DNA from 3 places in the Pectobacterium sp. 1950-15 genome. Region 1 is predicted to be linked to each of the others. Evidence: riboswitches for the same ligand, from Rfam matches in the RefSeq annotation. Region 1 holds a riboswitch; each other region holds the start of a gene.
What was found. A riboswitch is a leader RNA that binds a small molecule or an ion and turns the genes downstream of it on or off. The one in region 1 is predicted to bind thiamine pyrophosphate.

Region 2: it holds a riboswitch for thiamine pyrophosphate, as region 1 does, so the genes downstream of both, thiC (phosphomethylpyrimidine synthase ThiC) here and thiB (thiamine ABC transporter substrate binding subunit) in region 1, are expected to answer to the same signal.
Region 3: it holds a riboswitch for thiamine pyrophosphate, as region 1 does, so the genes downstream of both, thiM (hydroxyethylthiazole kinase) here and thiB (thiamine ABC transporter substrate binding subunit) in region 1, are expected to answer to the same signal.

Annotation. Positions count from the first base shown of each region.
Region 1 covers NZ_JBBBQR010000010.1:181,973-191,950, forward strand. The annotation lists gene WCT94_RS13360 (family 43 glycosylhydrolase) at 1-121, shown strand, start outside; gene thiQ (thiamine ABC transporter ATP-binding protein ThiQ) at 126-836, opposite strand; gene thiP (thiamine/thiamine pyrophosphate ABC transporter permease ThiP) at 823-2,430, opposite strand; gene thiB (thiamine ABC transporter substrate binding subunit) at 2,406-3,389, opposite strand; TPP riboswitch at 3,470-3,566, opposite strand; gene sgrR (HTH-type transcriptional regulator SgrR) at 3,604-5,262, opposite strand; gene sgrT (glucose uptake inhibitor SgrT) at 5,353-5,517, shown strand; gene tnaA (tryptophanase) at 5,899-7,299, opposite strand; gene tnaC (tryptophanase leader peptide) at 7,396-7,506, opposite strand; gene WCT94_RS13400 (methyl-accepting chemotaxis protein) at 8,043-9,662, shown strand; gene WCT94_RS13405 (AraC family transcriptional regulator) at 9,873-9,978, shown strand, end outside.
Region 2 covers NZ_JBBBQR010000027.1:4,405-14,382, forward strand. The annotation lists gene WCT94_RS20070 (YjaG family protein) at 176-766, opposite strand; gene nfi (deoxyribonuclease V) at 844-1,533, opposite strand; gene hemE (uroporphyrinogen decarboxylase) at 1,549-2,613, opposite strand; gene nudC (NAD(+) diphosphatase) at 2,762-3,544, opposite strand; gene rsd (sigma D regulator) at 3,653-4,114, shown strand; TPP riboswitch at 4,237-4,390, shown strand; gene thiC (phosphomethylpyrimidine synthase ThiC) at 4,505-6,460, shown strand; gene thiE (thiamine phosphate synthase) at 6,457-7,098, shown strand; gene WCT94_RS20105 (HesA/MoeB/ThiF family protein) at 7,100-7,879, shown strand; gene thiS (sulfur carrier protein ThiS) at 7,876-8,076, shown strand; gene WCT94_RS20115 (thiazole synthase) at 8,078-8,863, shown strand; gene thiH (2-iminoacetate synthase ThiH) at 8,860-9,978, shown strand, end outside.
Region 3 covers NZ_JBBBQR010000020.1:7,561-17,538, forward strand. The annotation lists partial or broken gene WCT94_RS18245 (zinc-binding dehydrogenase) at 1-119, opposite strand, end outside; gene WCT94_RS18250 (acyltransferase family protein) at 222-1,277, shown strand; gene WCT94_RS18255 (GGDEF domain-containing protein) at 1,431-2,354, opposite strand; gene ahr (NADPH-dependent aldehyde reductase Ahr) at 2,508-3,527, opposite strand; TPP riboswitch at 3,686-3,782, shown strand; gene thiM (hydroxyethylthiazole kinase) at 3,819-4,613, shown strand; gene thiD (bifunctional hydroxymethylpyrimidine kinase/phosphomethylpyrimidine kinase) at 4,610-5,413, shown strand; gene psiE (phosphate-starvation-inducible protein PsiE) at 5,566-5,973, shown strand; gene yegS (lipid kinase YegS) at 6,002-6,901, opposite strand; gene trhP (prephenate-dependent tRNA uridine(34) hydroxylase TrhP) at 7,370-8,731, opposite strand; gene WCT94_RS18290 (glutathione S-transferase family protein) at 8,926-9,885, opposite strand.

The sequences.
Region 1 (9,978 bases):
GGAAGTATCCGGCTACCATCACAATGTCGCGTATGACTTCCTCAGCTTGCGGCCCGCCTTGTATGCGTCGGGTGAGGGAGACGTGACGTTCAGCAACCTGCGCTATCAGGCGTTGCCTTAACGTTTTAATCCGAGGACGGGCGTGAAATTCCCAGGATGGCGGCCGCATCGGCGCTGCCATCCTGTAGCGCCTGAGTCGGCCCGTCATAATAAATCTGTCCGTCCACGATCAGCACCGTACGTTTTGCGATCCGCATGGCATCATCCAGATTGTGGGACACCATCAACAGCGTGAACTCACGCTCCTGACACACGCTCTCAACCAGATCGAGCATCTCCTGACGCAGCGCTGGATCGAGCGCTGAGAACGGTTCATCCAGCAGCAGAATGGGCTGGTGCCGTACCAGACAGCGTGCCAATGCCGCGCGTTGGCGCTGCCCGCCGGAAACCTGTGATGGCAGACGATCCAGAAGATCCGCCAGACCGACCCGATCGGCGATCTGCCGTAACGTTTCATGCTGTGCGGCACTGAGGCGCAGGCCGGGATGGAGCCCCAGCGCGATGTTCTGCCCAATCGTCAGGTGAGGAAACAGATTATTTTCCTGAAACAGAATCGAAACTGGCCGCTTAGCGGGAGGCGTCTCGCGGTGAGGTTCACCGTTAAGCCGTAGTTCGCCGCTGTCAGCCATCAGGAAACCGGCAATCAGATTCAGCAGCGTACTTTTCCCTGCGCCGCTGGGGCCAAGGATGGCGATGCGCTCGCCCGGTTTGACGTGAAAATCAAAACGCATGGGCAAGTGCTGATAGAAGTAGGTCAATTTCTCAAGCGCGATCATGACGGCCTGCCAGTTTCTCAATCAGGGTAAATAATATAAAGCACAGCAGCATCAACAGCAGTGCCGTGACCGCACCGTCGGCGCTGCGATAGGAACCAATTTGCTGGTACAGGTAGAACGGCAGCGTGCGGAACTGCTCATTACCAAACAGCGCGATGACGCCAAAATCACCGAGCGACAGCACGCAGGCAAAGGCTAATGCTTGTGCTAACGGCTGCTTCAGTGCAGCCAGCTCGATCAGCTTCAGCCGCTGCCAGCCGCGAATATCCAGTGATGCGCAGAGTCGGTTGTAGCGCTCGGCAACGTCCAGCATCGGGTTCTCCAGCACTTTGATCGCATACGGAATTGCCATCAGTGCGTTGGTGAACACCACCAGCGCGTAGGGGGATTGTGGCAAGCCAATGCTGTTATTCAACAGCAGGAAAAAGCCGGTTGCCAGCACAATGCCGGGCATGGCAAGGATGAGCATCCCGCTCAGATTCATCAACTGCCCATAGAGCGGCTTCTGGCGTAGCTTGAGCTCGCGGCTGCTCCAGAGCAGCATCATGGTCAGCACCAGACACAGAAGCCCAGCGCCTAAGGCAATACGCAGCGAGGTAAACAGCGTTTGCCAGAGCACGGGCTGTTGCAGCACGGTAATCAGAGAGCGGTTCACGCCATCCACCACCACGGCCAGCAAGGGGGGGACGACCAGCAGCAGCAGCGCGCTAATTAACAGACTATCGGTGAGGCGGCTTAAAGCGCTGTCCTGCGGGTTGCGCCAAGTGAGCTGCTGTGTGCTGCCGACGGGCAGAATACGCCCCAGCCGCTGACTTAACAGCACCAAACCGAGACAGCAAACCATCTGAATTAACGCCAGCAGCGCCGCGCGACCCGGATCGTAATCAAAGCTTAATGCCTGATAGATAGCCAGCTCAATCGTGGTCGCCTGCGGGCCGCCGCCCAGCGACAGCACCGTCGCAAAGCTGGCAAAGCAGAGCATAAAAATCAGCGCGCCAGTCGGTAAAATTTGTCGGCGCAGGGCGGGCCATTCCAGCAGGCGGAAATGTTGCCAGCTGTTCATGCCCAGATTCGCAGCCAGTTGGCGTTGCTCGGTAGCAATCCCCTCCAGCGACTGCAACAGCAATCGGGTTGCCAGCGGCAGATTGAAGAACACATGCGCCAGCAGGATGCCCTGCAATCCATAGGGTGAAAACGTGTATTTCAGGCCAAACCCGCTCAGGGCAGAGGCTAGCCAGCCCTGACGTCCATACACGCTGAGCAGGCCAAAGACGGCAACCAGCACGGGCAGCACCAGCGTCATCGCGCACAGGCGCAGCAGCCAACGGTGGCCGGGAAAACGCCGTCGATACAGCGCTCTGGCGAGAAAAATGGCCGGAACGGTAGAAAACAGCGCAGAGAGAAAGGCTTGCCAGAAGGTGAACCGAATAACATGCCAGAGATAGCTGTCATGCCATAGCGTGCGCCACTGGCTGTCGGGCGCCTGTAACCAGAGTGCACCGAAAGCCAGTGCGGCAACGGAAATTAACAGCGTTGTGGCCAGTAGCCCCGGCCACAGACGTCCGCCGATTAGTGGCTGACGGCGCGTTGCCATGCCTGAATCCACTGCGTCCTTTGGTCAGCGACTTCCTGCGCGCTGAACTGCATGGCTTTTTCTGGCACCGCGAGCGTGGCGAAGCCCGCAGGCAGGTCAGTTTTAACGGCTGGGTACATCCAGTTCGTAGTGGGGATTGCCTGCTGGAAGGTTGGGCTCAGGATGAACTGCATAAAACGTTTTGCCAGTTCGGGATTTTTGCTGGAAGCCAACTGCCCGGCGATTTCAATTTGCAGATAGTGCCCTTCGCTGAAAGTCGCGGCTGCGTAGTTGTCTTTCTTCTCTTCAATGATGTGGTAGGCCGGTGACGTGGTGTAGCTTAGCACCAGATCGGCTTCCCCTTTCAGGAACAGACCATAGGCTTCGCTCCAGCCTTTGGTGACGGTAACGGTTTTCTTCGCCAGTTTCTGCCAGGCTTGCGGCGCCTCATCGCCGTACACTTTCTGCATCCACAGCAGCAGACCTAGTCCCGGCGTGCTGGTACGTGGATCCTGATAGATCACTTTCCACGGTTCGTTGCTCTCCACCAGCTCATGCAGGCTTTTCGGCGGGTTCTTCAGCGTGTTTTTGTTATACACAAACGCGAAATAGCCGTAGTCGTAAGGGACGAACGTCTTATTGTTCCAGCCGCCTGGCACCATGACGGCGCTGGTGTTCTGATTGTGCGGCGCAAACAGACCGGTTTGCTCCGCTGCCTGCAACAGGTTGTTGTCCAGCCCCAGAATGATATCCGCTTTGCTGTTCTTGCCTTCCATTCGCAGGCGATTCAACAGCGAGGCACCATCTTCCAGCGCGACGAAGTTCAGCTCGCACTCGCACTCTTTTTCAAATGCGGTCTTGATGACAGGGCCAGGGCCCCACTCGGAAGCGAATGAATCATAGGTATAAACGGTAAGCGCAGGCTTGGCGAATGCCGAAGCAGAGATCAGTAACAGGCAAGGCAGGCTGATTTTCAGCACGGTGGCTGAACGCGGTAGTAATTGATTTAACACTTTGCACTCCTGAGAATCATAGGGTGGCAAAGGACTTTGAGGCAGCAATAAGCCGCACTCTCAAATCCCTTCGCCGGTATTAACCGGATCAGGTTCGACGGGTATTTTCTCAGCGAAAAATCTTCCGCACCCCGTTGAGAACGGCACATTGTAAAGGGTTAAGCCGCGCAGCGAAAGGCTATCAGCGTTCCGGCGGCGCGAACCAGGCAGATTTAAAATCAAACCAGCCCAGCATATTCATCCTGACGCCACGCATACTGCGCTGTCCCTGAAGTTGCAGCCAGTGGTGCAGCAGAGGGTGCAGTTGACCGCTGGCGATCAGTTTTTCACACCACTCTGCCATCGGTAGCGTCTGGTTACGCCACTGTTGCGCGTCCGCGTGCAGATCGTCATTCAGACAGTGCTGCGCCAGCGGGAGTTCGTAGAGCATCGCGAACAGGGAGAATTCGATCGGTAGGTAACAATTCAGGCTACCAAACCAGATATCGCTGTCGGCATTGCCCTGATACCAGTCTTCGTAGCTGACCGTCTGAATATGCAACGTGACGCCATGTTGTGCCAGCAGCGTGCGCATAATCTCACTTAATATCCGGTATTCAGGGTGGGCCTGATAGAACGTGAGCGTGACGTCCGTCAGCCCTTTCGGAATGGATTGCGGGACATCGGGGTGGTGATGGTGCCAGCGCGGCAGCAGGCTGTAGGCGGGCGACCAGTCACGCTGGTTGCTGGTATTGGCGTGGTTGAGTAGCGAAATGGGGTTAAATATCTGCCTGAGCCATCGCTGAGCTTCCGGCCGTGATGCTAACGGCGAACGCTTGTCGAACAGCAGGAAATAGCCGCCTTCTTCCATCCGGCTTTCCAACTGTTCGTGACGAGAATTGTCAGACTGGAGTTGGATAGAGACCGGCATTTCTTCCGGCTCGTCGGGCAGGACCCAGATATTGACCTCATCAATCAGCGCCCGATAGCCAAAATAGTCATCGAAGGCGCGAATTTTCAACTGATTACTGTTATTGCGCACCACGGCATAAGGGCCGGTACCAATTGGGTGCTGGGCAAAATCGGGTAGCGTTTGCCACTCTTGCGGCAAAATCATGGCGTGCACGCTGCCTAATAACCACGGTAGCCAGTTATCCGGGCTGTTTAGCCGAATATCAATCACGAAGGGCATTGGCGAGGTGACGCTTTCAATATGAGAAAAAAGCGGGAGCGGAATAAGACGAGAGAGTGACGTGGTGATGTCGTCCATTGTGAGCTCTCGTCCATGATGAAAACGGATAGCCGGGCGCAGATAGAAGCGCCAGTGCAGAGAGGAGACCCTTTGCCAGTGATGAGCCAGGTCGGGTTCAACTTCCCCATTTTCCTCATTTATATTGGTAAGACCGCTAAAAATTTGCCGCGCAATATGCATTTCCGAACGGCGCAGCGCCGAACCGGGTTGCAGGTTGCGTAATGGGCGGTAATAGAGAATCCGCAGAATATGTTTTCCCTGCCGGAAACTCCGTCCAAGATGGGCAAGTAACATCTGGCGTACCGCTTCTTTATCACCGACCAACTGCACCAGTTGCTCAATGCGATCCTGTTCCAGCAGATCCTCGGCACGCTGCTGCTGTAGCGCTAATCCGGTATACACAAACGATAGCTGCGAGCGTTTTCCCCTGCCAGCTTCAGCCTGCCAGACGAGCCAGCCTTCCTGCTGCATCGCGTTCAGCAGTGAGCGGATATGGCGGCGGGAACAATTCAACACTCCGGTTAGCTCTTGCAGCGTGGTGTCGGTAGTTTGCCCCTGAAAGTGCTGCCATAGGCGGATGAACTGTTGTTGCAATCGAGGGGAAGACATAAAAGAGGAACTCCCTGCGCTAAAGTCATCAATTTATCTTTCCCTATATTACGTCGATACTTTCCAACAAGGAAAGAGAGGAGGTGGCTTATGGCGATTTCCCGTTTGTATCGGTTCTATCAAACCTACTTATCGACCTGTAAAGCGACGTGGTTTCGGTGGATGTCTACCCAACAGCGCATCGCATTATTGCAGCAGGCGACGCAGTGGCACCTGAAAGACATGTCTGATGAAGAGTACCGTCATTGGCTCTAGGTGGTGCGAAACAATTTATTCTGAGTAAAACAATGTATTCTGAGTAATGGTGATATTTCACCAGCCAGCGAGTTTTCTCGCTGGCTTTTTTTATGGTGTTTACCTGCTGTCATGCATTGGGTTATCGCAGATAGTTTGTATGGCAAGGGGATATCAGTGGTGCTAGTCACGTAATGATTTGTTCACGTAATGGCTTGCCTTCGCTGAGCAGCGCACAATAGCGTGCCAATTCATCCCGCTGGCGGGCATTTCGTATCTGTAAGGCCAGATTAATCGTGGCAAGCTCCCGGGCGTTATCGGCTAACGCAAAAGAAAACGGCAGAACAAGACAGGAGAGAGAGCATGCCCGTAGAGAAAGGCATCGGGCATGCTGATGGCGGGCTATTCCACCGGTTTTAGGCGGGCGACAAAGTGGCGCAGTACGGGAGGCTCATAGGTGAAGGTTAGCCCTTGAATATCGCTGGCGCGGGCTTTCAATGCGATGAGGGCGTCTGCAATGTAGTCCATGTGGTCGTTGGTGTAGACCCGACGAGGGATGGTGAGGCGCAGCAGCTCAAGCGGTGACGCTTTCTGTTGCCCGGTGTCTGGATCGCGCCCCAGCAGAAGCGAACCGATTTCAACGCTGCGGATGCCAGCTTCCAGATACAGCGCATTGTTAAGTGCCTGCGCAGGGAATTGCTCGGGTGGAATATGAGGCAATAGCCGTGCGGCATCAACAAAGACAGCGTGTCCTCCAACCGGGTACTGAATCGGAATTCCACCGGCTTTCAGGCGTTCTCCGAGATAGGCGACCTGTCCAATACGATAGGCCAGATAGTCTTCGTCCATCCCTTCTTCCAGCCCGATGGCGAGCGCCTCCATATCTCGTCCAGCCAGTCCGCCATAGGTGACGAAACCTTCCATCGGAACGCAGCGAATGCGCACCTCGTTAAACAGGTCCTCGTCGCTGCGGAAACAGCACAGCCCCCCAATATTCACCATTGGGTCTTTCTTCGCGGACATCGTCAGCATGTCGCCGTATTCATACATTTCATGCACGATGGCTTTAATGGACTTATCCGCATAGCCCGCTTCGCGCTGCTTGATAAACCAGGCGTTTTCGCAGAAACGTGCCGAATCAATCACCACAGGGATCTGATGCTGTTGTGCAATACGGTAAACGTCGCGCATGTTGCTCATCGAGACGGGCTGCCCGCCCGAGCTGTTGCAGGTTACCGTGGTGATAATGGCGACGACATTCTCCGCGCCGTGCTGTGATATCACGCTTTGTAACTGGTCCAGATCGAAATCGCCTTTCCAGTCATAGGCCGTGTTCGTATCAAAGGCTTTTGGTGTGACGACGTTAATGGCCCGAGCGCCATTTAGCTCGACGTGCGCAGCGGTGGTATCGAAGTGGAAGTTGGAAATGAAGACCGGCTTTTTCGCGCCGCCAGCACGCTGTTTCTTGGCTATCAGACACGGAAATAAAATCTGCTCGGCGCCGCGTCCTTGGTGGGTGGGAATCGTAAACGGATAGCCCAGCAAGGTTTCGACTTTTTCACATAGATGATAGTAATTGCGTGACCCCGCGTAGGCTTCATCGCCCATCATTAAACCAGCCCACTGGCGGTCACTCATCGCGCCGGTGCCAGAATCAGTCAACAGGTCGATGTAGACGTCTTCGCTACGCAGCAGGAAAGGGTTGTACCCCGCCTCTGTCAGCGCTTTTTCACGTTCCGCCTGGGTTGTCATGCGGATATTTTCTACCATTTTAATGCGGAACGGTTCAGGAATGCGTTTCATGCCATAGATCTCCAGAAAAAAGAATTCCGTCGCGACACGTTATGTGACGCCGAAATAAGGAATGCAGGAACAGGAAATGATCAGCGTGGCGCTGATTCAGGCATGAGGCGGACGAGGGAAATCATTGGTGAGGCGATGGTCGATGTTAAACCAGGCCCGGCAATCGCCAGAGATGCTTAAACGGTAACGCTGAATAATGCGTGCCATAGGCTCCTCTCACTCATTGAATCGCTAACGTTCAGCATAGTATGTCGGCGGAAAAATACCGTGATCAACACGACAACCCGGCCTGTGACTTTTATCAGTGTGTGAGAGCCTCGTTAGCCCCGTGCGTGGCGTGGTGTTTTTATATTCCGAGTGTACGAATAATAAACTAGTCAGTAATGTTGAATATCAGAGGGTGTTTGATTTCAGGAAAATAGAATGAATTCACTTATCACTTTTTACTTCTATAATTAATATTACTGTAATAATAGTGACTAGGATAATTCACTAACATTATGTGATAGTTTATTTTTTGAATGATTTTTAGTTGAAATGATTATCGTTGAAATGACGTTTTTTCGTGATGACGATCTTATAGATAAAATTATTTTTTAGAGGCCACTATTTTTCTTCTTGTATTTAACGCAGATTGTCACAATCTTTAAATATTATGTAACATGCGGCGGAATGTTATTTTTCCCCTGCTTGCCTGCAATTTACTTCACAGCAATTTTTTGAATAACCCGATGGATGTAAAAATGAGCGATGTCCCTTACCAGTCAATAGCGATTTACGAAAAACCAGAACCCCAGCATTCCGCTTCCGGGGTGCATAACATCAAACTAACGCCACTCTTTGTCGTTGTTTTTTCTGGTGTTCTATTACTTTTTGCTTTGGCGATATCCACATCATCGTATTTTCTTAAGCAGGCTGAGCTGTCGTTAAATGACTCTACGCTGGAATTGAATGTGCGAATGGAGTTAGTGGATAGTGCGAATCACATGCGTGCAGCGCGTATGAATTTGCTCCATGCCGTGAATCATTTACGCAATGGTCTTACTGATAACTATAACGCCAGTATGAAAGCCGCAGAAGAGCGCCTGTCGCTGTCTCAGCAAATGTTTAATGGGTATCAAAATAGATCGGCTCGTTCTGATGTTGAGCTCGCTCGTGATAATGAATTAAAAGCGCGTTATAGCGATTATGTTGAGCGCGGAATCAAACCCATGTTTGATATCGCAAAGAAGGGCAATGTTGAAGAGCTCAATGCGTTTGAGTCGACGGTGATGTCTAAATTAGATGATGACTATGATGTGCCGTTGAAAGCGTCTTATCTTTATCGGGTTGAGATGGCAAAAAATATTAATGTGACGGCAGAAAGGAATTCCACCCTGGGATATACGCTCATGACGGGTGCTTTTATTTTAGCCATCGTATTAACGGGCATGACGTTCTTATTAATTCGTCGGGTCATTATTAACCCAGTACAGTATTGGGTGTCACGCATACAGGCGATTGCGCATGGGGACTTAACGCGCGCGAGTGTGGATGTGGGAAGAAATGAAATCGGTATTCTGGGGAACAATATCCAGCAAATGCAGGATTCACTCTCCGAAACGGTTGGTTCGGTACGCGACAGTGCAGAGTCTATTCACAGCAGTTCGACGAAAATTGCCGTCGGTAATACGGATTTGTCTGCACGAACGGAACAGCAGGCTGCCGCGCTGGCGGAAACAGCGGCCAGTATGGAGCAGCTTACGGCTGCGGTGAAGCAGAATACCGATAACGCACACCATGCCAGCGAGGTGGCGACGGAGACCTCCGCCAAAGCGGTGAACGGCGGCAACATTGTGGAACAGGTTGTAGGATCGATGGCGGACATTGCCAGAAGTTCAGACAAAATTTCTGAGATTATCGCGCTCATTAACGGGATTGCATTCCAGACCAATATTCTGGCACTGAATGCGGCGGTTGAAGCTGCCCGAGCGGGTGAACAGGGCAAAGGCTTCGCGGTAGTCGCAGGAGAAGTGCGTAATCTGGCGCAGCGCTCGGCTAACGCCGCAACGGAAATTGCCGCGCTGATTAAAGAATCCGAAACCAGAGTGACGGAAGGAACGACGCTGGCATCCGAAGCGGGTAAAGCGATGGCCGAGATCGTCTCTGAAATTAATAATGTTACCAGGATTATCAATGAGATCGCGCTGGCGTCTGATGAACAAAGCAGCGGTATCAATCAGGTGTCGTTAGCGATATCAGAAATGGATCGGGTCACGCAACAGAACGCAACGCTGGTGCTGGAGGCGTCCTCGTCAGCCTCCTCGCTGGAGCAGCAGGCTGAACGGTTGAATCTTGGGGTATCTCGGTTTCATTTGATGTAATCCGAGTGATAAAAAGCCCAAGCGGTAAAAAGACAAGCATCATCATCTTAATGGCCAGCGGCTTTGTCGCTGGCTTTTTTTCGCTGTTCTTTCCAGCATGGGGATATGAATCTGCTTCTGATAGAATCAGTGAACAGGTGCGTTGTTTCTGGCTGAAGTTTCTCCTTCTCTGCCAGAGCAATTTTGTACAAACGATAAGAGGGTCAACGCGTGCATAAAAAGCCGGTGGTGCAAGAGCAGACACACTTCAGACATCTGGAGGCGCTCGGCGGGCTGGATATGTTGCAGGCGCAGTACTATCAGCAGCGCTTTCCCC
Region 2 (9,978 bases), on a different contig from region 1:
GCTAAGCATCGAGTGCGACGGATATGCCATCTCCCTTTTCAGGGTGTGGTAGCACTCTCCTGCATACACGCACCGACAGCCACTTTTTTTACGCCCCCCAAATGTAGACCAGACAGGGTGCGAATGTGAAGCCTTAAGACAGGCCATTTCAGGCCTTAAATCACGTTTTATCGCGTTATTGATGCAAATTTATCCCGATGTTACTACTTCCGGCCTCACGCAGATCGGAACGGAGCCCTTTTATCAGCTCAATGTCGCGTTCTTCACAGGCCGCCAACAGACGAAAAATCTCCCATTGGATGTCCCATTCTTCTTCAATTGCAGGCAAAACCTTTAGCTCATCGTCGGTCATTTCTTTGCCTGCCTGCGTCATTTCCAACATGGCAACCGTGCGGATAGACGTTTCGCTAATCGCTATTGCATGTTCGAGCGTTGCACCGCTTAAACGCGAATGAATCAGTTCGCCCAACGCGATACAGGCATCAATAGCCGGGTAGACGCCGTAAAGATCGTAATCTTCCGCAGCGGGAATCGCTTCTTCCAGCTTTTCCAACTGGCTATCGAAATTAACCTTCGCATCTTTAACAACCAATGTTTCCCATACCAGATCGAGAATGCGGCGGTAAACCATCGCATCGCCGAACTCTGTTTGACGACAGAACTCGTGGTAGTTGGGATACATACGTTCACAAAGACATGCCATGAAAGTGACATGTTGCCAGCTTGCCAATTTTTCCAGACGTAAATGAATGGGGTTACGTAACATTTTTATGCTCATTAACAGCGACGGACGGCAGTGTACCTGAAATCACAGTGACGCCCTATGCCTGAATTCCTAAAGTTTTACGACAATACGTTAGCGGCTTGCTGCCGCTGCCAACGCACAAATGCGGGACGATTCGATGCAACAGCATCAGCCCAGCGGGTCGGCTCCGGTAAACGGTAGCCGCGCATACAACGTTGCACCCAGTGCAATGCACTGTCCTGACCCACTCGATGTCCCGTCGCCACAAACAGCGGATTACAGCGCGCTTTGCTACGCCATACCCAGCCAATCTGTTCGCCTTTGTCCAGTAACGGCTGCTGACTGCCGACGCTCTCCGCCAACGGTTCAAATCGGCCACACAGCCGACTTTTTGCCACGCCAATCGTCGGAACATCAACCAGCAGGCCAAAATGGCTGGCAACGCCAAGGCGTCGAGGGTGAGAAATCCCATGCCCATCGACAAACAGCAGATCGGGTTTCTGTTCAAGCAATTCCCACGCGGCAAGCAGCCCAGGGCATTCGCGAAATGAAAGAAAACCGGGGATATAAGGCATCGTCGTGCTAATACGCGCAATCTTGTATTCTACCAGCTCCAACGAAGGATAGCGCATTACCGCAATCGCAGCGCGAGTGACCGAGCCTTCTTGCTCAAAGCCAACGTCTGCACCCGCGATAAACGCGGGCTGCTCAAAAGGTAAATCGTCGTACCGAATCACATCAGAAGCGCGGGCCAGTTGCTCAGCCCGCAGCTGTTGTGTATCAATCACATCACCTCCTGTGAATCATGCGTGATAAGGGCGAGACAACCGATGGACGGCCTCAACAAACACGCCGGCATGCTCCGGCGGCACGTCCTGATGAATGCCGTGCCCCAGATTGAAAACATGCCCGTTGCCTTGTCCAAATCCTGCCAGGATCGACGCCACTTCCTGCTCGATCCGTGCCGGATCGGCATACAACATCGACGGATCCATATTTCCCTGTAGCGCCACTTTATCGCCTACGCGGCGGCGTGCGTCAGCAATATCGCTCGTCCAGTCCAGCCCCAGCGCGTCACAGCCAGTTTCTGCCATCGCCTCCAGCCACTGGCCTCCGCCTTTGGTAAAGAGCGTCACCGGCACGCGACGGCCTTCGTTCTCACGTTGTAAACCATCAACAATCTTATGCATGTACCGCAGGGAGAATTCTTTGTAGTCACGTCCGCTCAGCGCGCCGCCCCAGGTATCGAAGACCATGACCGCCTGCGCGCCAGCGCGAATTTGCGCGTTGAGATAAAGAATGACGCTATCCGCCAGCTTATCCAGCAGCAGGTGTAACGTTTTAGGCTCAGCGAACATCATTTTCTTGATGACGGTAAACGCTTTGCTGCTACCGCCTTCAACCATATAGGTCGCCAGCGTCCACGGGCTGCCCGAGAAACCAATCAACGGCACTTCCCCGGCGAGATTTTTACGGATCGTCCGCACCGCGTTCATCACATAACCGAGTTCCTGCTCAGGATCGGGAATCGGCAGGTTAACCACATCGGCATGAGACGTGATGGGAGAGTGAAAGCGTGGGCCTTCCCCTGCTTCAAAATAGAGCCCTAAGCCCATGGCATCAGGGATGGTCAGGATATCGGAGAACAGGATTGCCGCATCCAGCGCATAGCGCCGTAAAGGTTGTAACGTGACTTCGCAAGCCAGTTCTGCGTTTTTACACAGCGACATAAAATCACCCGCCTGCGTGCGCGTTGCCTTATATTCCGGCAAATAGCGCCCCGCCTGACGCATCATCCACACCGGGGTGACATCAACGGGTTGGCGCAATAACGCTCGCAAGTAGCGATCGTTTTTCAGATCAGTCATGTTTTTTTCCTTTCAACCTCACGGCGGTTCGACACCGGATAGATGTGATGAAACGGATGCGTTATAAAACGAACGCTTTATAAAACGAATACGCTATGACGCGGGTACGTTGTGTACGCGAGTCATTCATGGCGCAAATAGTACCACGTCAGCCTTCGTTCTCGTGATAAGCGCGACACAACACCACCGTATCTTCGATAAGCCGACGCGCCACAGTGCCCGGCGGGGGCAACTGCGGGAGTTGGTCAAAGCGGAACCAGCCCGCGTCACGCAGCTCTTTCGGGTCGTGCTTGATTTCTCCCCCCGCATACTCAGCCATAAACGCCATCATCAACGAATGCGGGAAGGGCCAAGGCTGCGAACTCACGTAGCGCAGGTTTTTTATCTGGATTTGGCTCTCTTCCATCACCTCGCGCACAACCGTCTGTTCCAGCGTTTCGCCCACCTCTACAAACCCAGCCAGCACGGTGTACATATTCCCGCGATGCCGGTTGTGCTGCGCCAGCAAAATTTCCTCGCCACGGCGAATCGCGACGATGATGCAGGGCGCAATCTGCGGATAATAGCGCTCTTTGCAGTGGTGACATAAGCACGCCAGTTCCGTTTTACTCCGCACCATTTCATGACCGCAGTAACCGCAAAAACGATGAGAACGATAGAACTCAGCCAGCTGTACGCCTCGCCCCGCCAGTTGGAATAAGCCCACGTCCTGATCGAGCAGTTGGCGAACCGATGCCATATCGGAATCCCGGCCCTGACACACCAGCCAGACAGGCTGTTCTTGCCATTCGCCGATTTGGCGAGCCGTTTTCCCCTGCAAAGACCATTTCGTCGCCGTTCCACACGGTAATTCTCCCTGGGGTAGCCAGATTTGTACCGCATCGCTAACCACCCACCAGCCGGTCTCATCACCTTTTAGCGTCTGTTCCATATCTTTTTATTGCTCCACTGCCACTTCACTGGCATTTTACATTCAGAGTGATTACATAAGTTTTATAACTGGGATTTCAGTTATTTCTTACCGTTCACGGAGTCAACAATGCTAAACCAGCTACAAAGTCTGACTGAATACGTTGGTGGCAATAATGCGTTAATCGACCAATGGCTACAAGCGCGTAAGCAGCTTCTGGTGGCTTACTATCATCTGGTTGGCATCAAGCCGAACAAGGAAGCGCTTTCTCTTCTGGATGAAGAAGCATTGGATAATTTTTGCCAGAATCTGGTGGATTACCTTTCTACTGGCCACTTTCATTTATACGAAAAGATGCTGCATGAAGCAGCGACACACAGCGAACAACTATTAGCGCTTTCCACCCAGCTCGATTTCGCCCTGCAAAGCAACACGCAGCAAATCATGACGTTTTACGATAACCATCTGGCGACGGCCATCGACCATGATAACTGCCTCAAATTCCAGCAGGCACTCTCCAGCGTCGGCGAAGCTCTGGAAGAGCGTTTTACGTTAGAAGACAACATGATCCGTCTGGTTTACGACAACTAGCGGTCATTTAACGTTATTTAAGAACATCGCCACACGCTGTACAGGCAAAAGCGGCACGCTTTGACATCCGCGTTTTGTCGACATACAGTGTAGGGGTTTTATTGGCCCGTTTAAGAAACGGGCATATCTTGTCGGAGTGCCTAGCGTGCTCGTGTTTTGTTTTACGAAATCAATCGTTTTACAAAACTTATGAGCGCACAGGCTGAGACCGTTAATTCGGGATCCGCGGAACCTGATCGGGTTAATACCTGCGAAGGGAACAAGAGTAATGCACCTCATTGAGCCCAAGGCTGCGTATTCCTACATACCTGCTCTGATGCCCAATATCATTATTACTCCCTCCGGGCTCCAGACAAGCAATCTTCCCTTTACGTCTTACAGGAACTTGCTATGTCTACAGAACCATTGTCTATAAAAACAGTGTCGTCAAAATCGGGTCGCCGTGAACAGCGTGCCGCCGCCCAGCAGTTTATTGAAACCTTACAGGGTACCGCCTTTCCCAATTCCAAACGCATTTACCTTGCGGGCTCACGTGATGACATCCACGTGCCAATGCGAGAAATTCAGCTTAGCCCGACGTTACTCGGCGGCAGTAAAGACAATCCCCAATACGAACCCAATGAACCGATCCCAGTTTATGATACGTCAGGGCCTTATGGCGACCCCGCCGCCCAACCCGATGTCCGCGTTGGGTTAGCGAAGCTGCGCGCCAACTGGATTGCCGAACGTCACGACACCGAGGCGCTATCCGGCGTCAGTTCCGATTTCACCCAGCAGCGTCTGGCTGATGCCGGTCTGGATCATCTGCGCTTCGAGCACTTGCCACGACCTTTACGTGCCAAAGCAGGCAAACGCGTTACCCAGCTCCACTATGCGCGGCAGGGCATCGTTACCCCGGAAATGGAATTTATCGCCATTCGCGAAAATATGGGGCGCGAGCGCATTCGCACTGACGTGTTGCGCCAGCAGCATCCGGGCCAGAGTTTCGGCGCTCTCCTGCCGGAGAACATCACGCCGGAATTTGTCCGTCAGGAAGTGGCCGCCGGGCGCGCCATTATTCCTTCCAACATCAACCACCCGGAATCAGAGCCGATGATCATCGGACGCAATTTTCTGGTGAAGGTTAACGCCAATATCGGTAACTCGGCTGTGACGTCCTCCATCGAAGAAGAGGTGGAAAAGCTGGTCTGGTCTACCCGCTGGGGCGCGGATACGGTGATGGATCTCTCAACCGGCCGCTATATTCATGAAACCCGCGAGTGGATTCTGCGCAACAGCCCCGTGCCAATCGGGACTGTGCCGATCTATCAGGCGCTAGAGAAAGTGAACGGCGTGGCGGAAAACCTGAACTGGGAAATGTTCCGCGACACGCTGCTGGAGCAGGCGGAACAGGGCGTGGACTATTTCACCATCCACGCCGGCGTGCTGCTGCGCTACGTGCCGATGACCGCCAAACGCCTGACCGGCATCGTTTCGCGCGGCGGTTCCATCATGGCGAAGTGGTGCCTGTCGCATCACAAAGAGAGCTTCCTGTACGAGCACTTCCGTGAAATCTGTGAAATCTGTGCCGCTTACGATGTCGCGCTGTCGCTGGGTGATGGCTTACGCCCCGGCTCCATTCAGGATGCTAACGACGAAGCCCAGTTTGCCGAGCTGCATACACTGGGCGAGCTGACCAAAATCGCCTGGGAATACGACGTACAGGTGATGATCGAAGGCCCCGGTCACGTTCCGATGCAGATGATCCGCCGCAACATGACCGAAGAACTGGAGCACTGCCATGAAGCCCCGTTCTATACGCTCGGCCCGCTAACCACCGATATCGCACCGGGTTACGATCACTTCACCTCCGGCATCGGCGCGGCCATGATCGGCTGGTTCGGCTGCGCGATGCTCTGTTATGTGACACCAAAAGAACATCTCGGCTTACCGAACAAAGAAGACGTTAAGCAGGGGCTGATTACCTACAAGATCGCCGCCCACGCCGCCGATTTGGCGAAAGGCCATCCCGGCGCGCAGATCCGTGATAACGCTATGTCGAAAGCGCGTTTCGAATTCCGTTGGGAAGACCAGTTTAATCTGGCACTCGATCCCCAAACGGCCCGCGCCTACCACGATGAAACGCTGCCGCAGGAATCCGGTAAAGTCGCCCACTTCTGCTCTATGTGCGGCCCCAAATTCTGCTCGATGAAAATCTCACAGGAAGTACGCGATTACGCCGCGAAACAGGAAGCAGAAGCCAAACCGATTGAAGTGGGTATGGCGCAGATGTCGCAAGAATTCCGCTCGCGCGGCAGCGAGCTTTATCACAGCGCCACCAGCCTGCAAACTGAGGAGAGCAAATGACGGATTCGACGCCCTTTGCCCCAACGCCTCAGCGGCTGGGGCTTTATCCCGTCGTCGATAGCGTGGAATGGATCGAACGACTACTCGGCGTCGGGGTGAAAACGATCCAGTTGAGGATCAAAGATCGGTCAGATGAACAAGCCGAAGCCGAGGTGATCCAGGCGATCGCCTTGGGTCGTCGCTATCAGGCACAGCTCTTCATCAACGACTATTGGAAATTAGCCGTAAAACATCAGGCGTACGGCGTACATCTGGGTCAGGAAGATCTGGATACCGCCGATCTGGCCGTGATTAAACAAGCAGGTCTGCGCTTAGGCATCTCCACGCACGACGATCGTGAGCTGGCGCGCGCGGTGGCGATCAGCCCGTCCTACATCGCGCTGGGGCATATTTTCCCAACCCAAACCAAAGACATGCCATCAGCGCCGCAGGGGCTGGCCGAATTGACGCGCCACATCATCGATCTGCAAGGCCGTTTTCCCACCGTGGCGATTGGCGGCATCAGCATCGACAAAGTGCCTTCGGTGCTAAAAACGGGCGTCGGCAGCATTGCCGTCGTCAGCGCCATTACGCAGGCACCGGACTGGCGTCAGGCAACGGCAACGTTGCTCAGGATGATTGAAGGGCGGGAGGCATAACATGGCAACGCATCACCACTCTACGCCAGCCGGACTGAGCGATAGCGAGTTCATGCGCTACAGCCGTCAACTCATGCTGGAAGATATTGGCCTGGACGGTCAGGATAAGCTTAAAGCCGCCAGCGTTCTGCTGGTCGGACTGGGTGGGCTGGGCGCACCCGCGTCGCTCTATCTGGCTGCCGCAGGGATCGGCACGCTGCTGCTTGCCGACGATGACGCACTGCATATCAGCAACCTGCAACGTCAGATTCTGTATCGCACCAGCGATACCGACAAGCCCAAAGCCGTGCTGGCCCAGCGTCAGCTACAGGCGTTAAACCCGAACTCAGAAGCGATTGCGATTACTGAGAGGCTCAGCGATGGCGCATTACACCGCGACGTTAGCCGCGTCGATCTAGTGCTGGATTGCAGCGACAACATGGTCACTCGCCACGCGGTTAACGCCGCCTGCTTTCGCGCAGGCAAGCCACTCATCAGCGGAAGCGCCGTCGGTTTCAGCGGGCAGCTCGCAGTCTTCACGCCGCCTTATCACTCTGGCTGCTACGCCTGCCTGTACCCTGATACGACCGAACCACAACGCAACTGCCGTACCGCAGGCGTGCTGGGTCCAGTGGTCGGCGTGATTGGCACACTTCAGGCGCTGGAAGCAATAAAGCTGCTGGCCGGTATGCCGTCTGCGCTGGATGGCAAGCTGAGAATGTTCAATGGCAAACAGCAGAGCTGGAACACGCTCCAGCTCACGCGCGCGCCCCACTGCCCGGTATGCGGGGGAGCAGCATGAGAATCACGCTGAATGATGAGCCCTTTGAATTCCCAGAGGCCATCACGGTTGAAGCGCTGCTAAGCCAGATAAACCGGCTACAGCCCGGCACGGCGCTGGCTATCAATCAGACCATTATCCCGCACACCACCTGGTCACAGCATCAGGTTCAGGACGGTGATGATATTTTGCTTTTTCAGGCAATCGCGGGAGGATGACATGCTGCACATTGCCGATACGACATTAACTTCACGGCTGCTGACTGGCACCGGAAAATTCGCCACGCCAGAACTGATGCTGGCGGCACTCGAGGCTTCCGGTTCGCAGTTGGTTACCATGGCGATGAAACGCGTTGACCTGAACGGCGGCAATGACGCCATTCTCGCCCCGCTACGCCAGCTCGGCATTAAGCTGCTGCCGAATACGTCAGGAGCCAAAACCGCAGACGAAGCCATTTTTGCGGCCCGACTGGCGCGTGAAGCGCTGGGCACTCGCTGGCTGAAACTGGAAATTCATCCTGATGTGAAATACCTGCTGCCCGACCCTATTGAAACCCTGAAGGCTGCTGAAAAGCTGGTAAAAGAAGGATTCACGGTACTGCCTTACTGCGGGGCCGACCCGGTACTGTGCAAACGGCTGGAAGAAGTCGGCTGCGCGGCAGTGATGCCGCTGGGCGCACCAATCGGCTCCAATCAGGGGCTACAAACGCGTGATTTTCTCCGCATCATCATCGAACAGGCGCGCGTTCCGGTGATTGTCGATGCGGGTATTGGCGCACCCAGCCAGGCGGCCGACGCGCTGGAAATGGGAGCCGATGCCGTTCTGGTCAACACGGCCATCGCCGTTGCTCGCGATCCCGTCGCGATGGCGCACGCATTTCGGCTGGCGGTCGATGCCGGCGATCTTGCTCATCAGGCCGGTCTGGGAAGTAAGCAGTTGGTCGCCAGCGCCACCAGCCCGCTCACCGGTTTTCTTCATCGGCAAACAGAAGGGACAAAGCGATGAACGTCGATTTCCAAACCGTCTGGGAACAGCTCGACTGGGATGACCTGACGCTGCGCATCAACGGTAAAACCGCACAGGATGTTGAACGGGCGCTCACTGCGCCACACTTGACGCGTGACGATTTTATGGCGCTCCTTTCACCTGCCGCCAGCACCTATCTGGAACCGCTGGCGCAACGGGCGCAACAGCTTACCCGCCAGCGTTTCGGCAATACGGTAAGCTTCTATGTCCCGCTGTACCTGTCCAACCTGTGCTCCAACGACTGTACCTACTGCGGCTTTTCGATGAGTAACCACATCAAGCGAAAAACGCTGGATGAAGCAGAGATCCTGCGTGAATGCGCCGCTATCAAGGAACTGGGGTTTGAACACCTGTTGCTCGTGACTGGCGAACACCAGCGTAAAGTAGGCATGGATTATTTTCGTCGCGTTTTTCCACTGATCCGACCGCTCTTCAGTTCGCTGATGATTGAAGTTCAGCCCTTGTCGCAGGACGAGTACGCCGAATTAAAAGCACTGGGTCTGGATGGCGTGATGGTCTATCAGGAAACCTATCATCCGGCGACCTACCAGTTGCACCATCTAAAAGGACAAAAGCAGGATTTCCACTGGCGACTCGCCACGCCGGATCGACTGGGTCGTGCGGGGATCGACAAGATCGGGCTGGGTGCCTTAATCGGCCTGTCCAATAGCTGGCGCACCGACTGCTACATGGTGGCGGAACACCTGCTGCACCTGCAACAACGCTACTGGCAGAGCCGGTATTCTATTTCGTTCCCGCGCCTGCGTCCCTGCGCGGGCGGCATTGAACCGGCATCGATTATGGATGAAGCGCAGCTCATGCAGGTGATTTGCGCATTCCGCTTGCTGTCACCGGATATTGAATTATCGCTGTCCACACGCGAATCACCGTTCTTTCGCGATCATGCCATTCCTATCGCAATTAACAACGTCAGCGCCTTCTCCAAAACCCAGCCGGGTGGTTACGCCGATGACCACCCTGAACTGGAACAGTTTTCACCCCATGACTCGCGGCGTCCTGAAGACGTGGCGCAGGCCATCGTTCGAGCAGGTCTCCAGCCCGTATGGAAAGACTGGGACGGTTATTTAGGCAGA
Region 3 (9,978 bases), on a different contig from region 1:
CGTGGAATATTCAGATCCATAGATTCCGGCGGCAGGCCGACGGCGACAATACGCCCGCCTGCGCGAACCGCATCGACCGCGGAGTTAAAGGCCGCATACGCAACGGCAGTGACTACGCTAATAAATAATATTGAACGTCCTCCCTATAATTGTTATATTTTGATGCTCAATCAGGAGGGTTGTGTCATCATACCCTATTAAAATTAGAGTATAAATCTAAAATGGAAAAAATAAGGCTTGATCAACTAACAGGTCTTCGATATTTCGCTGCTTTGTTAGTTTTTTTGTCTCATTTAAGCTGGGGTGGTTCTAGCTTATATCTCGTAAGAATTTTTGAATCTGGCTATGTAGGTGTTTCTTTTTTCTTCTTGTTATCAGGATTTGTTCTTTCATATTCTTATAAGCAAAAAATTCTAGATCGTTCATTAAGTTTCATTAAATACGCTTTACTGAGATTGGCAAGGCTTTCACCATTACATTTTTTGACTGCCTTACCATTTTTTTTATACGCGCTTTATAAATTGGATTTGAGCTTCTTTAAGTTAGTGTTGAATCTATTTTATCTACAAAGTTGGGTGCCAAACTCAACCTACTACTTTTCATTTAATGCTCCATCTTGGTCTCTGTCGAACGAGATGTTTTTTTATATTTGCTTCTTCCCGCTAATTTTTATTAGGATAAAAACTCTTCTTAAAATTTTCATCTTGCTTTTTGCACTAATTTTCTTTAGTGCTTCACTGGTTGAGCTTCTATACTCTGAGAAAATTTTTTTCGGCGGTAGTACACTTGCCCACTGGCTTTTTTATATTTTCCCTGGCTTTAGACTGCTAGAGTTTATTGCGGGTATGTTACTTTTTAAGCTTTGGGAGAGTGGTTTTCGCTTGCCTGGTTGGGTGATTTTGCCTTCGTACGTTTTGCTTCTTGTATCAATGTATTTCGCCAAAGAAGTGCCTGAACCATTTCGAATGTCACTTTTTTTCTTACCGGTTATTATTTTGTTTTTTTATGCTCATTTAACAGAGTCAGGGCTTGTTGTTCGCTTCTTTTCCACAAAAATTATGGTTTTACTGGGCAATGCCTCATTTGCTTTTTACCTGATTCACCAGCCTTTAATTATTGTTCTTAAGAGAATTGTCGTTAAGTTTGAATTGTCTAATTTCTCTTTCTTTGTTTTTTCCTGTATTGTTATTAGCGTTCTATCCATTGCGATCTATGTCCTTTATGAACGGAGGGCGGAGTCCTATCTTAAACTGTCGATAAAAGAAAAAGTAAACTAAGAAAGCCTTACATAACGTGTTACTAAGTTAATTGGCTCAACCTCTGTTCAGGGGGGGCTTTATCATGCCGGAATTCTGTTTCTGAATGGAGCAGGATTTCGGGGCTGGGGCACGCGTCCTTGCGGCCGTGTATTGGTATGGGGCGACGTCGGGCTATAGGGCTTTTTCTTTTGGCTCCAGAGCCCATTCCACTTTGCCTTTACCGGTGTTTTTGGCCTGGTAAAGTGCGACATCCACGCGTTTCATAAAGTGTTCGGTGGGTTCCCGCGGCTGTTTTTTGCCGGCCCCAATACTGACTGAAAGGTGGTGCATATTCTTGATAATGATTTTGTTCGCATTTTTGAGTACTTCTCTTGCCAGTTTCTCTGCCCGTTCCTGCGTTCCGGCATACAGAATAATCGCGAACTCTTCGCCACCGATTCGGGTTGCGACCACCTCACTGTTATCGAAACGGGAAAGTATATGACCAAATTTGCTTAATACTTCGTCGCCTTTCGTATGCCCATATTTATCATTAATAACTTTGAAATTGTCGATGTCGATAATAAATAAATAGGGTGTTTTCGCTTCGAGCTTTTTTAATTCGTTAATAAAAAACCGGCGATTAGGAAGCTGTGTGAGTTCATCGCTGAATGACTGTATTCTGGCTTCGACATACTTATTATTGATTTGCTGTATCAGGGTATAGACACCAAACCCGACGCCAAACATACCAATAATTCTCAGCATATCCTCAACATAATACCCAACCAGCTTGGGCTGATAGATAAACTCATCCATGAAGTCAAACGTGGCTGAGCATATCCAGACGTGTAGTCCGAGGCGAATGGATAAAGCGGAAGTATGGTTCAGTGATATTTTACTGGTACAGGACAGGATAAAAAAAAGAAAAACCAGCGCAATCGAGTCAGTATAAGAGCCTGGGTTATTATGCAACTGCTCCTGAAAGTCGCGGTGTTTGAAGAATAAAAGGTTGAATATAATGATCGACGCAGACAATAGCAGGGCGAGCCTTACAGACGAGGAGGCTTTCTTATTTCTATCAATAAAATCGTGGTCATACTCTTTAAAAGGCATTGCGGATCTCCTCTTGCATCACCTTTCAATCCTATCATGAAACCCATCGAATACATTGAGTCGCGTGGTGCCAAGCGGTATACCCCAGAGAACGACGTTGGCTGAGCTGATCTGCAAAAAGCAGACGCCCGATTGCTCAGGCGTCTTGACCGATTAAAAATCCGCTTTCAGTACAACGCGGTAGCGGGCTTTACCGTCGCGTACGTGCTGGATAGCATCGTTGATTTTCGACATCGGGAACAGTTCCGTCTGCGGCTTCACGTTGGCGCGCGCGGCGAGCTTCATCAGAGAACGCAGCTCATGCGGTGAACCGGTAGAAGAGCCGGAAACGCTGCGGTCACCCGCAATAAGCGTGAAGGCTGGAACACTGAACGGCTTCATTACCGCGCCGACGGTATGGAATTTCCCGTTATAGGCGAGTGCGTTGAAGTAGGGCTGCCATTCCAGATCGACGCTCACGGTGTTGATGATGAGATCGAACTGGCCTGCCAGTGCGGTCAGCGCCTGCGGATCGCGGCTGTTGACGACTTTATCGGCACCCATCGCCCGCACTTCCTGCTCTTTAGCCGGGTTTGAGCTGAATGCTGTGACTTCACAGCCCATCGCGTGCAGAAGCTTAATCGCGATGTGTCCCAGACCGCCGATACCGATCACGCCGACGCGGCTGGTTGCGGTGATATGGTGCATTAGCAGCGGTTTGAAAACGGTGATGCCGCCGCACAGCAACGGACCCGCAGATTCGATATCAATGGAATCAGGAAGCGGGATCGCCCACTGCCAGTTCGCGCGGATCTTATTGGCAAAACCGCCTTTATTCAGGATCGTCGGCACGCTGCCTTGCTGACAGTTAGTTTGGCTGCCGCTGATACAGGCATCGCAGTGCCCACAGCTGCGTGCCGTCCAGCCAATACCGACACGCTGACCAACTTTTAAGCCTTTGTTCTTCGCCGCGTCGCCCAGCGCGTGCACACGGCCAATCACTTCATGCCCGGCAACCAGCGGATAGCTCGATATGCCCCATTCGTTATCGATCATCGAGAGATCGGAATGGCACACGCCGCAGTAATCAACCACGACTTCGACATCTTCCGCCTGCAATTCACCCGCATCAAACTCATACAACTCCAGCTCAGCGCCTGCTTCCGGTGCGGCATAACTTTTTATCATCGTCATCACAATCTCCTCAGTATGGGTTTGATTAACCAGTCTAAAGGGTTATGGCGTTTTTCTCTATGTCACAACGTGCCTGTGGTTTTTCATTTTGTGTCAGGTGGAGAGGGGGCGGGCAGCGCTTGATTTACGTTATGCACTTACTTATGCTGCAAAGCGTAGTAAATGACTCGGGGTGCCCTTCTTTGTGAAGGCTGAGAAATACCCGTACCACCTGATCTGGATAATGCCAGCGTAGGGAAGTCACGGTATGCCCACCGGTTGCCGCCTTCTTCCACGCCGGTTGGGAGACTTATGAACACGCGACCCACCGACTTTTCTGCCGCTCAGGCAGCAACCTCACTGACCCAATTCCGTTCCGCCTCGCCGCTGGTGCACTGTTTGACCAACGACGTGGTGCAATCTTTTACGGCTAACGTGCTGCTGGCGCTGAATGCGTCGCCTGCGATGGTGGTCGATCCCGAAGAAGCCGCACAGTTCAGCGCGGTAGCCGATGCGCTGCTGATTAATGTCGGGACACTGGAGCGTTCGCGCGCCGAGGCGATGCGGGTGGCAGTCAACAGCGCGCATCAAGCGGGGACGCCGTGGGTACTCGATCCGGTTGCGGTCGGTGGTTTGACCTTTCGTACTGCATTCTGTCGTGAATTGTTAGCACGGAAACCCGCGGCGATTCGCGGCAATGCGTCTGAAATTATGGCGTTTGCTGGCTTAGCCGCACAGGGGCGCGGTGTGGATAGCGCCGATGATTCGCTGGCGGCGCTCCCTGCTGCACGCGAGCTGGCGCGACAAGTGGGGACGATTGTTGCGGTGACCGGTGCGGTGGATTATGTCACGGACGGTGAGCGAGATATCGCGATAACCGGTGGCGATAGCATGATGACGCGCGTGGTCGGTACGGGATGTGCGCTGTCGGCGGTCGTCGCGGGCTTCTGTTCTCTGGAGGGGGATCGCGTATCCCACGTGGCGGCAGCGTGCTATGTCATGGCGCTGGCAGGGCAGCAGGCGGCTTCGGTCTCGCAAGGTACGGGCAGTTTTATCCCCAACTTTCTCGATCGGCTTTATACCTTGCGCGCGGAGGATCTGGCATGAAACGTATTAATGCGTTGACGATTGCGGGCACCGATCCGAGCGGTGGTGCGGGGATTCAGGCGGATTTAAAAGCCTTTTCCGCGCTGGGCGCTTACGGCACGTCGGTTATTACCGCGCTGGTGGCGCAAAATACGCGCGGCGTACAGTCCGTCTACCGAATTGAGCCGGATTTTGTCGCGGCGCAGCTGGATTCCGTGTTGAGCGATGTCCGTATCGATAGCGCCAAGATTGGGATGCTGGCACAGACCGAGATTGTCGACACCGTTGCCGAACGCCTGCGTCACTACGCGGTGCCTTTCATTGTGCTGGACACCGTAATGCTGGCGAAAAGCGGCGATCCGCTGCTCGCACCCGAGGCAGTGGAATCGATCCGCCGTGAGCTGCTGCCGCTGGTGTCCCTGACTACGCCCAACTTGCCCGAGGCTGCGGCGCTGTTGAATACGTCACTGGCCACCAACGAACGGGAAATGCGTGAACAGGGGGAAGCGCTGCTGGCGATGGGCTGTCAGGCGGTGCTGATGAAAGGCGGCCATCTGAGTGAAGCGGAGAGCCCGGACTGGCTGTTCAGCCGTCAGGCCGAACCACTGCGTTTTAGCTCCCCGCGCGTGAATACCCGCCATACGCACGGCACCGGCTGCACGTTATCTGCCGCACTGGCGGCGCTGCGACCGCGCCACGATAGCTGGGGGGAGACGGTCAAGGCCGCGAAGGACTATTTACAGCAGGCGTTACAGCAGGCCGACACGCTGGAGGTCGGACATGGCATTGGCCCCGTTCATCACTTCCACCGCTGGTGGTAAAACCATAAGTAAATTGACTTGTACTTTGCGTGACATATTTGCCAGTAATTTCAAACTAAATTAAGCGCATTTCGGCGTGACAGGGCGGGGGCATCCGGTTACTTTGCTGTGAAATCTTGGCGTTAATATGAAATAGGGTGTGGGGATAACATATGGCAGGTTCTGCTCGCAGTGCGATGGCTGCCAAGGCACTTCAGACGATACTCAATATCGGCCTGCTGGTGCTGGCGACTATTCTGGTGATTTTTTTAGTCAAGGAAACGTTCCATCTGGCGAAGGTGCTGTTGATCTCCAACGAGAAAGATTCCTCCTATCAGCTGATAGAAGGCATTGTGATCTATTTCCTGTATTTTGAGTTCATTGCGCTGATCGTGAAGTATTTCCAGTCAGGCTATCACTTCCCGCTGCGCTATTTTATCTACATCGGCATTACGGCCATCATTCGCCTGATTATCGTCGATCACAAAAGCCCGTCGGATACGCTGGTGTATTCCGCGGCGATCCTGCTGCTGGTAGTGACGCTGTACCTGGCAAACAGTAATCGCCTGAAACGGGAATAAGAGAAACATAAATAGTCGAAACGCACCGCTATTCCAGCAGCGAGCACTGAGGCGGTAGCCGGCAGTGAATCGCGGCGGGAAGCACCTCGATGCGGAAGCGTTTGGCGGTGAGCGGCTCGCCATCCAGATTAAACGTCATATCGTCTGGCGCGGTAATCTCCAGCCAGGGTAGGGTAGCGGAAATCATGTTCTGGTTTTCGCTGCCGGTAAACCAGGCCTGAAGCATATTGGGCAGCAGCTCCGTTGCCGATAGCACGCTCAATTCCAGTTGCCCATCGTTAATCAGCGCTTCTGGGCAAAGTTCCTGTCCGCCGCCAGCCTGACGACCGTTCCCCACCGCGATGACCAGCGTATCGCCTTCCCAGTGAAAATCCGGCCCGCGAATCTCACAGCGCTCGGCTTGCAGCATGTCCATGCGAAAGAGCGCGTGCAGCACGTAAGAAGCACTTCCCAGCGCGGCCTTCATCTTGGCCGGTGTCTCGGTGGTAATACGCGTGGCGAAGCCGCCCGTCGCCATGTTAATGAAATAGTGGCTGTCGTTCACTTTGGCGACATCAATGGCGGTGGCGCGGCCTTTGATCGCCAGCGTCAGCGCGTTGTGCATCTCCATCGGAATCTGACAGCTGGTGGCGAAATCGTTGGCCGTACCCAACGGTACAATCCCCAGACACGGACGTACCGCTTCCGGCTGCACCGCTAAAGCGGCGGCGACTTCATTGACGGTGCCGTCGCCGCCTGCGGCGATGACGTTATCCGCGTTGAGCTGGATCGCCTCTTCCACATAGCGTTTAGCATCGCCATATTCCCACGTCACGCGGACATGCAGGGTATAGCCGTCCTTTCGCAACTCATCAATGGCCTCGCGGAGTTCTTCATTGCCCGCGCTCTTCCCGTTCAGAATCAGCAGTGTGATTGGATTTTTTTCCATATCTTATTTCTCAGGCTGCGATGTTGTCGTTCATTCAGAGGCCGTTAATTCAGAAATAGCACAGTGAATACAAACGTGTTGCAGTTAATCATAGTCACTAAATAGGCAGGCAGATATCAGAAGAGTCGGTGTATGTGTGCGGTGGGAAAATACGTGGGCGTGAGAAAAGAAAAGCCAGCTCAAGGGAGATTGAGCTGGCCAAGGAGGTGGTTCCTAGTAGTATCACTACGCTTATTTTTCGTTCTATGTTTTCTCAGCGACGCAATACTAACCACAAGACCGGTGAATTGATGTGATCTGTTTCTAATATTCGTTAAAAAACCCTGAGCTTTGTAACGATACCTTCGGGCGGTTGACGTACCGAGTCGCGGGTGAGAAAGGTCGATAATAGGAGAGCATACTATAAGGAAGGGCTCGCCTTGTGGGAGGCATTGCCGGATGTACGGGACATCCGGCGGTATGACCGGTTTATTCCGCGTTAGGGTTACGCGTGGTGGTGCCCGGCAGATTGCGCAGCAGTAGCGCATAATCCAGCGAGACATCGTCCGGTACGGGCAGATAGACGATATGGCCGTTACCCGGCGCCACATTGGTCGGCTGACCTTTGGCATTTTGCATCGATTCGATGGTGAATTGAATATTGCCGTTTGGCGTCATCATTTCCACGCTGTCGCCGCAGGAAAATTTGTTCTTCACCTCGACTTCTGCCAGCCCATCGCGGCGCACGCCAGTGAATTCCCCCACAAACTGTTGGCGATCGGAAACGGAATAGCCGTAGTCGTAGTTCTGGTAATCCTCATGCACGTGGCGACGCAGGAAGCCTTCGGTGTAGCCGCGGTGCGCTAAGCCTTCCAGCGTTTCCAGCAGCGTCGGGTCGAACGGTTTCCCTGCTACTGCGTCGTCAATAGCGCGGCGATAAACCTGTGCAGTACGAGCACAGTAATAGAATGACTTGGTGCGGCCTTCGATTTTCAGCGAATGAACCTGCATTTGCGTCAGGCGTTCAACGTGCTGGATCGCGCGCAGATCGCGGGAGTTCATGATGTAGGTACCGTGTTCGTCTTCAAAGGCGCTCATGTACTCGCCGGGGCGCATGCTTTCTTCCAGCATAAAGACTTTGTCGGTCGGTTCGCCGATGCCCAGCGCGGGCTCAACGTTTTTCACTGCGATAGGTTCGTGCTGATGGACGATATTTCCGACTTCGTCTTCTTTGCCTTCCTGAACCTTATATTCCCAGCGGCAGGCGTTGGTGCAGGTGCCCTGATTCGGATCGCGTTTGTTGATGTAGCCGGACAGCAGGCAGCGGCCAGAGTAAGCCATGCACAGCGCGCCGTGAACGAAGATTTCCAGTTCCATATCCGGGACGTTCTGGCGGATTTCTGCAATCTCTTCCAGCGACAGTTCGCGGGACAGAATCACACGCGTCAGCCCCATCTGCTGCCAGAATTTCACCGTCGCCCAGTTGACCGCGTTAGCCTGAACGGAAAGGTGAATATCCATCTGTGGGAAGTTTTCCCGTACCAGCATAATCAAACCCGGATCGGACATGATCAACGCATCCGGCCCCATTTCGATCACGGGTTGCAGGTCACGCAGGAAGGTTTTCAGTTTGGCATTGTGCGGCGCGATGTTAACGACGACGTAGAATTTCTTGCCTAGCTCATGCGCTTCGTTAATGGCTTGCGCCAGCGTCTGATGGTTGAATTCGTTATTGCGCACGCGCAGGCTGTAGCGGGGTTGACCGGCATAAATCGCGTCCGCGCCATAGGCAAAGGCGTAGCGCATATTTTTCAGCGTACCGGCCGGAGAAAGCAGTTCCGGTTTAAACATGGTATCTCTCGATTCTGATCACAAGTCAGGCCGCTCCACGGCGGGAGCAGTAAAGGCGGAGGATTCTAGCGCTAATAGGGGGAAATTGCAGTAGACGACACACGAAACGTGGGCCTATTGTTTGACGTAAATCAATTTTTTGACCTAAATAAAGAATGGCCTGCCATTAATGGAACAGGCCAGATCTCGTGGTATTAACGCGTGGCGATACGGGATTTTCCAAACGTTTCACGGTTATGAGGCTGAGACAAATCGACCAATGGACCAATCGGTACAATCTGCGTCGGGTTCAGCCAGGCAATACCGTAATAGCCCGCTTTGATGTGGTCGATATTGACCGTCTCCGCGATGCCCGGCCACTGATAGAGTTCGCGCAGGTAGTTCGACAGATTTGGGTAGTCGGCAATGCGCTTCAGGTTACATTTGAACGCGCCGTGGTAGGCCACGTCAAAACGCACCAGCGTCACGAACAGACGCCAGTCGGCCTCGGTCAGCGTGTCGCCGAGCATATAACGATGATTACCCAGATGATCGTCCAGCTCGTCCAGCGTGGCGAATAGCGTGGTGACGGCACCGTTATAATGTTCCTGCGTTTTGGCAAAACCGGTTTTATACACGCCGTTGTTGACGTTGTGGTACACGGTTTCGTTCCTGCTGTCGATCTCAGCGCGCAAATCTGATGGATAGAAATCGAGGTGATTACCGGTCAGGTCGTTAAATTCGCTGTTCAGCATGCGGATGATATCCGCCGATTCGTTGTTCACGATGCGGCCTTCTACCCGATCCCACAACACAGGCACCGACACCTTTCCGGTATAGTCGGGCACGCTGGCGGTGTACAACTGGTGCAGGTAGTGAATCTCGCCTACATGCTCGCCAGCATCCTGCGGGGTGGCAAACTCCCAGCCGTTATCGGCGATGCGTGGGTTGGCAACGGAAAGCGAGATGATGTTCTCCAGCCCTTTCAGCTTGTGGAAAATTAGCGTGCGCGATGCCCACGGGCAGAGATAGGAGACAAAAAGCTGGTAACGCCCGGCTTCTGGCACCAGCTCGGTTTGCCGAAATTTGGTTTCTTCACGGTGGAACGCGCCGTTTTTGATCTCTTCCGCCGCGACATCGCCGTTAACCCATTTGCCGTTCACTAAACCTGACATATGCTTTTCCCTTATCTGTGCTGTTGCAGGTGACCCCTCTCCCGCACTGTGTGCGAGGTGATACCCGTTATTATTGTAGGCTTAAAATGGTAG